DNA from 3 places in the Streptomyces sp. NPDC051576 genome. Region 1 is predicted to be linked to each of the others. Evidence: riboswitches for the same ligand, from Rfam matches in the RefSeq annotation. Region 1 holds a riboswitch; each other region holds the start of a gene.

Region 1 (2,254 bases):
CGGGGAACGAAGGTCGGGACTCGTCCATCACCGGATCTCCAGATCACGTCGTACGGCGTCGGCCGGATCGAGCCGTTCCGTTCGCTTCAGGAGTCGGAACGGCCGTCGGCCGAGTTCCGGTACGGAGGTGTGGCACGCGTCACGTGAAACCAGGGTGTGAGAACCCGCCGGCTGTTCGGTCGCGAAGTGTCAGTCGCCCTCGGCCAGCCGGTTCGCCCACCGCTGCTCCACCCTGGCCAGCCTCCAGTAGGCCAGCGCCGCCGCCCACACCACGACGAACAGGCCGACGATGACGTAGCCGACGTTGTCCAGGTCGAGACCGGAGATCCAGTTCGTGACCGTGTCGGTCAGGTCGAGCTTGTCGTGCAGGACGCCGACGAGTTCGATGGTGCCGATGAAGAAGGCGACGGCGATGGAGAGGCCGGTGATGGTGAGGTTGTAGAACACCTTGCGGACCGGGTTCGAGAACGCCCACTGGTAGGCGAAGTTCATGAACGTACCGTCGAGCGTGTCGAACAGACTCATGCCGGCCGCGAAGAGCAGGGGCAGGCAGAGGACCGCGTACCAGGGCAGGCCGGCCGCCGCGCCCGACCCCGCCATCACCATCAGCGTGACCTCGGTCGCGGTGTCGAAGCCGAGGCCGAAGAGCAGGCCGATGGGGAACATCTGGCCGGGCCGGGTGATGGACTTGGTCAGCCGGCCGAGGATGCGGTTCATGAAGCCCCGCGAATCCAGGTGCTGTTGGAGCTCCGCCTCGTCGTACGTCCCCGCCCGCATCGCCCGGAACACCTTGAGGATGCCCAGCAGGGCCACGAGGTTGAGGGCGGCGATGACGTAGAGGAAGGAGCCGGAGACGGTCGTGCTGATGACGCCGAGCGTCTGATGCGCACTGGAATCGTCGTTCACGAGCGTGCCCGCGATGGCCGCTCCGCCGGCCACCAGGGCCGCCAGCACGACCACCACACTGGAGTGCCCGAGCGCGAACCAGAACCCCACCGACACCGGCCGCTTGCCGTCGGCCATCAGCTTGCGGGTGGTGTTGTCGATCGCCGCGATGTGGTCGGCGTCGAAGGCGTGCCGCATGCCCAACGTGTAGGCGGTGACGCCGAGTCCGATCCCGAACGCCTTGGAGCCGATCTCGTAGTGACCGGGCACGACGAGAAGGAACAGGATGCCGAAGGCGACGACGTGCAGGGCGGCGATCACCGCCATCAGCCCGATCGTCTTGACGGTGTCCTCGCGCCGCCACCGGAAGGAGGCGGGCTTGGTCTCGGCCAGGGTCATGCGGTCACGCTCCAGCACCTCGTGGATCACTTCGTGAGATGCCGTGGCCGGTCTCCTGGCTGACAGGTCGTACGTCCGCCGCCCGCCTTCCCGGCCGTCCCGCGACGGCCAGTGGCTGTCCCTTGCGGGACGTGGGCGACGAACTCCCTGATCACAGTGGCGAGGGCCGCGTCGGCTTCGCACCGACTTCCCGAGCACCACGGCCCGCCCACCGTAGGGCCGTTCACGCTTACTTGCATAGCTGCGCACCTGCGCAGGTATGGAAGATCACATCGAAGAACACATGGAAGAACACATAGAGGCGCCTGCGAGGATGGCGGCATGCATCTCGTCCCCGCCGAACGCGCCGACCGCCGCACCATCGACGGCCACCGGGTCTGCGACGCGATCGCCGCCATCGGCGAGCCCGACCACGTCCGCACCTGGGCCGAGCGGTTCGCCCTGCTCTCCGACCCCGGACGCCTCGCTCTCCTGCTGGCTCTGCACCGAGCGGGGCCGCTCGCCGTCTCCGACCTCGCCGTCGCGACCGGCATGAACGACCCGGCCGTCTCACAGGCCCTGCGCCTGCTGCGCACCGCCGGCGCGGTGGTGGGCGAGAAGGAAGGGCGAGTGGTGCGCTACCGGGTCGTCGACCCGCTGGTCGCCGACCTCTTGAAGCACTGCACCGCCGACTGACACTCCCAGCCGCCGACATGGCGCGGGTGGTGGGGTTGTCCCCTTCGTGACGTCGAGGCCGCGCTCACACCTCCGCCGCCGGAAGCGTCACCTCGAACCGGCAGCCGCCCGAGACGTTTCGTACGGCGGCACTGCCCTGGTGGGCCTCCACGATGCCGCGGACGATCGCGAGGCCGAGGCCCGCGCCGGCCGGGGGTGTTCGTGCGTGCGTGCCGCGCCAGCCGGTGTCGAAGACTCGGGGGAGGTCTTCCTCCGGGATGCCGCCGCAGCCGTCCGTGACGGACAGGACCACGCC
Region 2 (2,254 bases), on a different contig from region 1:
TCTGCTCGCTACCAGGCTTCAGCAGCACGGGGTTCATCAGCGCGGTCGGCTCGATGCGGCACGCCTGCGCCTGCATGGCCTGCGCCCGCCCGATCTCGGCGCCCTCCCGGGTGACGAACGAATTCAGCGACATGTTCTGCGCCTTGAAGGGCGCGACCTTCACGCCCTGCCGCACCAGCCACCGGCAGATCCCGGCGGTCACGACACTCTTGCCGGCGTCCGAGGTGGTCCCGGCGACCAGCAGCCCGCCGCCGCTCATGACGTCCGTCCCTTCAGCAGCAGCCGCCCGGCGACACTGGCCCCGAGCGCGAGCCAACTCACGCGCCGGGACAGCCGTACGGCCCGTTCGATGTCCGTTACGGCGACGGCGCGCCCGGCGCCGTTGAGCACGGGCCGGTGCTCGACCCGGCCGCCGTAGGAGAGCGTGCCGCCCAGCCGCACGCCGAGGGCGCCGGCGAAGGAGGCCTCCACGGGGCCGGCGTTGGGGCTCGGGTGCTTGGAGGCGTCAGTGCGCCAGGCGCGTACCGCCCCGCGCGGGTCGCCGCCCGCGGCGGTCGCGAGGACGGCGGTGAGGCGGGCGCCGGGCCAGCCGGCGGCGTCGTCGAGGCGGGCCGAAGCCCAGCCGTAGCGGCGGTACTTGGCGGACTTGTGGCCGACCATGGCGTCGAGGGTGTTCACGGCCCGGAACCCGACGAGCCCCGGCACCCCGCCGACGGCGCCCCACACCAGGGCGCCCACCACCGCGTCGGAGGTGTTCTCGGCGACGGACTCGACGACGGCCCGGGCGATCCCGTCGGCGTCGAGGGCCTGGGGGTCCCGCCCGCAGAGGTGCGGCAGGCGCGCCCGCGCACCGTCGATGTCACCGGCCTCCAGGGCACGCCCGATCACCCCGGCCTCGCGGGCGAGCGAGGTCCCCCCTACGACGGCCCAGGTGGCGGCGGCGGTGAGGGCGGCAGAGGCCGTACGGGACGGTCGTAGGGCCGAAGTGGCCGCGGCGGCCAGGGAGACGGCGCCGCCCACGCACACGGCGGTGTGCAGGGCGCCCCACCCGCGGTGGTCGCGCCACAGCAGTCGTTCCACGGCGGCGGCGGCACGGCCGAACGCGGCGACCGGATGCCCGCGGCGAGGATCGCCGAGCAGGTGGTCGCCGAGAAGGCCGGCGGCGGCGCCGTACGCGAAGACGCGATCGGCACGCATCGGCTCAGCCGATCGCCGGGTCGGACACGGTACTGGTACGGGACCTCGAACGGCAGCCGAGCATGGCGGTATGTCCTCACTCAGGGTGTCCACGCCCTGGTTCGACGAGACCGGCGGTGAGAGTTCCTGGCTCCCGGGGTTGTCTACCCCGGTGACAGTGGCGGGACCGCGCCGGATTCGCACCGGCTTCCTCTCCTGCCGCCGTACATGGCTCCGGCAGTCCACCACGGGGTTGGAAGGGGCGTCAACTTGCTGTTGACCTGCGGGGGAGGAGTGTGCTGATGCCCACACAGGGGTCGTCGAGGACGTCACGAAGACGTGGGGTGCGGGACGGTGGTCCGTCCCGCACCCCACGTTCGGTCCAACTGGCGGCCGGTCAGGCCACGATGATGTAGATCCCGTACGCCACCGCCGCCGCACAGGCCGCGAAGCAGGCGTACGCGCCGGTCAGGGCGAGGGCCGCGGAGTCGCCCTGGGCGGTGGCCCGTTCACGGCGCGAGAGAGCGGTGATGCCGAGGGTGAAGACGGCCACCAGGGCCACGGTGGCCACGAGGCTGACGCCGAAGACGGAGCCGAGGGCTGCCCAGTCGATGTCCATGCTGATTCGTTCCTTCTCGTGCCTTTGTACCGGGGCGCGGGCTCAGACGGCGGCGGCCGGCGGGGTCGCCGGGGTCGCCGGGTCGGGCGTGGCGACGGCGGGCGGCGCGGGGATCGTCGCCGTGAGGCCCTCGGAGAGGGCGACCGACGGGGGCGGGGTGACGGCGGCGATCGCGGCGGTGACCACGCCGGCCGGCTCGTCGGACTCGTTGACGTTCGAGGCGTCGACCACCTGGCGGCGGGAGAGCACCCAGATGCCGGTGCTGGAGGCGACCAGGAAGACCGCCACCAGTGCGGTGCCCCAGTCGCCGAGGTCGGTCACGGACTCGGCGAGCGCGCCGACGAGCGCGGCGGCCGGCAGCGTCAGACCCCAGGCGACGAACATCCGGGTGGCGGTCGACCAGCGGACGACACCGCCCTTGCGGCCGAGCCCGGCACCCATCACCGAGCCGGAGACGGC
Region 3 (2,254 bases), on a different contig from region 1:
ATGTACCTGGTGCCGTTCCTCAAGTACCCGGCCAACCCGCCCGCGATCGGCCACGAGGAGACCATCCAGCAGCGCAGCGCCCTGTACCTGATCATGGTCGTGTGCTCCGTCGCCTTCCTCGCCGGAGCCGTCTACCTCGGCAAGCACCTCCAGGCGCGGTTCGGCAACTGGAACGCCACGCTGCTCGCCTCCGGGGCCTTCGTCGTCGCGATCGGGATCGTCATGCTGCTCCTGCCGCAGCTCGGCCATCTCTCGTACAACCAGGCCAACTTCGGCGACCACGCCACCGAGACACCGCTGCCGCTGACCGACTCCAAGGGCACCATCGTCTACCCGGGCTTCCCGGCCGACGTGCTCTTCGACTTCCGCTTCTACTCCGTCGCCGCGCAGTTCATCCTGTGGGCGGTCATCGGCCTGGTCTTCGGTCCCCTGGCGGAACGACTGCTGAATCCCGTACGTCCGGACGTCACCGCCCCCTCGCAGGACCCGGTCCCGGCCTGACCACCCGATGGTCGATCTTGATACGTTGTGCGGGCCAGTCGTGCCACAACCGAGGCCAGGGAATCCGGTGGAAATCCGGAACTGACGCGCAGCGGTGAGGGGGACGGGCGGGGCACTCGACGCCACTGGGGCGACGCGGGCCGGCCGAAGGAGCCGGTGCGTGACGCGCCGGGAAGGCGCCCCGCCCGGACGAACCCGAGTCCGAAGACCTGCTGGCGCCTTCTCGCCCTCGGCGAGGGGGAGTTCGTAGGCCAGGCTCCGCGTTCGAGCCCCGACAGGCAAGGCATGCCCGTGATCCGTACCGCCCCCGTTCCACCGCGCCGCCGTACCGCGACCCTTCTCCTCGCGCCCGCCCTGCTGCTGACCGCGTGCGGCGGCTCCGCCGAGGACAGTACCGACGGCAGGGCGGAGAGGTCCGCCGCGGGCTTCCCGCTCACCCTCGACAACTGCGGACACAAGGTCACGCTGAAGTCGGCCCCCGAGCGGGTCGTCTCGCTCAACCAGGGCACCACCGAGATCCTGCTCTCCCTAGGTCTCGCCGACCGCATGGCCGGCACCGCCACCTGGACCGACCCGGTGCTCAAGGGTCTGGAGAAGGCGAACGCGACCGTGCCGCGCCTCGCCGACAACGCCCCCTCCTTCGAGAAGGTCCTGGACGCCGAACCCGACTTCGTCACCGCCTCGTTCGTGTCGACCCTCGGCAGGGGCGGTGTCGCCACCCGCGAACAGTTCGGGAAGCTGGGCGTGCCGACGTACGTCTCTCCGGCCGACTGCGCGGGCAAGGACAACGACGGCGGCGGCGACGGCTCGCGCAGCACACCGCTCACCCTCGACACCGTCTACGGCGAGATACGCGACCTGTCCCGTGCGCTGGGTGTGAAGGAACGCAGCGACAAGCTCATCGGCCAACTCAGGGAACGGGTACGGAAAGCCACCACCGGCCTGGACGCCTCCGGCACCTCCCTCATGTACTGGTTCGCCAACTCCCAGTCGCCCTACCTGGCCGGCTGCTGCGGCGCCCCCGGAGCCATCACCCGCGCAGTCGGCGCCAAGAACGCCTTCGCCGACACCCACGACGAATGGCCCCAGATCAACTGGGAGACGGTCGCCGACCGCGACCCCGACGTCATCGTCCTCGGTGATCTCACTCGCAAGTCCCAGACCGCCGAGACCGCCAAGGCGAAGATCCACTTCCTGGAGACCAACGCCGCCACCCGCAACCTCACCGCCGTCAGGAAGAAGCGGTACATCCTGCTCAGCGGCCAGGCGATGAACCCCTCCATCCGTACCGTCGAAGGGATCGAGCAGGTCGCCGCCGGCCTGCGCGGCTTCGGACTCGCCAAGTGACCGTCCGCACCCTGCTGTTGACGGGCGGCGGACTCGCGGCGCTGGCCGTCTCCGTGGCCTTCGCCGTGACCATCGGACCCGCCGACATCTCCACCGCCGACGTATGGGCGTCCGTCGCGTCACACCTCGGCGGCGGCGACAGCACGCTCGCCCCGCTGCGGGACGGCATCGTCTGGGACCTGCGGATGCCCCGCACCCTGCTGGCCGCCGTCTGCGGGGCCGGGCTCGCGCTGTGCGGCGCGGTCATGCAGTCACTGCTGCGCAATCCGCTGGCGGATCCGTTCGTGCTCGGCGTCTCCTCCGGGGCGTCCACGGGGGCGGTGGCCGTCGTGGTGCTCGGCGTGGGCGGCGGGGCCGTGTCGCTGTCGGCCGGGGCCTTCGTCGGCGCACTCGTGTCGTTCGGTCT

Evidence for each region. A riboswitch is a leader RNA that binds a small molecule or an ion and turns the genes downstream of it on or off. The one in region 1 is predicted to bind cobalamin.
Region 2: linked by a shared signal. The riboswitch ahead of AB0M63_RS31245 (cobalamin biosynthesis protein) and the one ahead of AB0M63_RS07195 (HoxN/HupN/NixA family nickel/cobalt transporter) in region 1 are both predicted to bind cobalamin.
Region 3: linked by a shared signal. The riboswitch ahead of AB0M63_RS26785 (ABC transporter substrate-binding protein) and the one ahead of AB0M63_RS07195 (HoxN/HupN/NixA family nickel/cobalt transporter) in region 1 are both predicted to bind cobalamin.

Annotation. Positions count from the first base shown of each region.
Region 1 covers NZ_JBFAZO010000002.1:280,058-282,311, forward strand. Annotated here, with positions in the region: gene AB0M63_RS07190 (hypothetical protein) at 1-28, opposite strand, end outside; gene AB0M63_RS07195 (HoxN/HupN/NixA family nickel/cobalt transporter) at 190-1,284, opposite strand; cobalamin riboswitch at 1,312-1,501, opposite strand; gene AB0M63_RS07200 (metalloregulator ArsR/SmtB family transcription factor) at 1,606-1,959, shown strand; gene AB0M63_RS07205 (HAMP domain-containing sensor histidine kinase) at 2,024-2,254, opposite strand, start outside.
Region 2 covers NZ_JBFAZO010000010.1:367,176-369,429, forward strand. Annotated here, with positions in the region: gene AB0M63_RS31240 (cobyric acid synthase) at 1-259, opposite strand, end outside; gene AB0M63_RS31245 (cobalamin biosynthesis protein) at 256-1,197, opposite strand; cobalamin riboswitch at 1,297-1,439, opposite strand; gene AB0M63_RS31250 (hypothetical protein) at 1,574-1,795, opposite strand; gene AB0M63_RS31255 (inorganic phosphate transporter) at 1,838-2,254, opposite strand, start outside.
Region 3 covers NZ_JBFAZO010000008.1:255,143-257,396, forward strand. Annotated here, with positions in the region: gene AB0M63_RS26780 (CbtA family protein) at 1-501, shown strand, start outside; cobalamin riboswitch at 520-733, shown strand; gene AB0M63_RS26785 (ABC transporter substrate-binding protein) at 787-1,848, shown strand; gene AB0M63_RS26790 (iron chelate uptake ABC transporter family permease subunit) at 1,845-2,254, shown strand, end outside.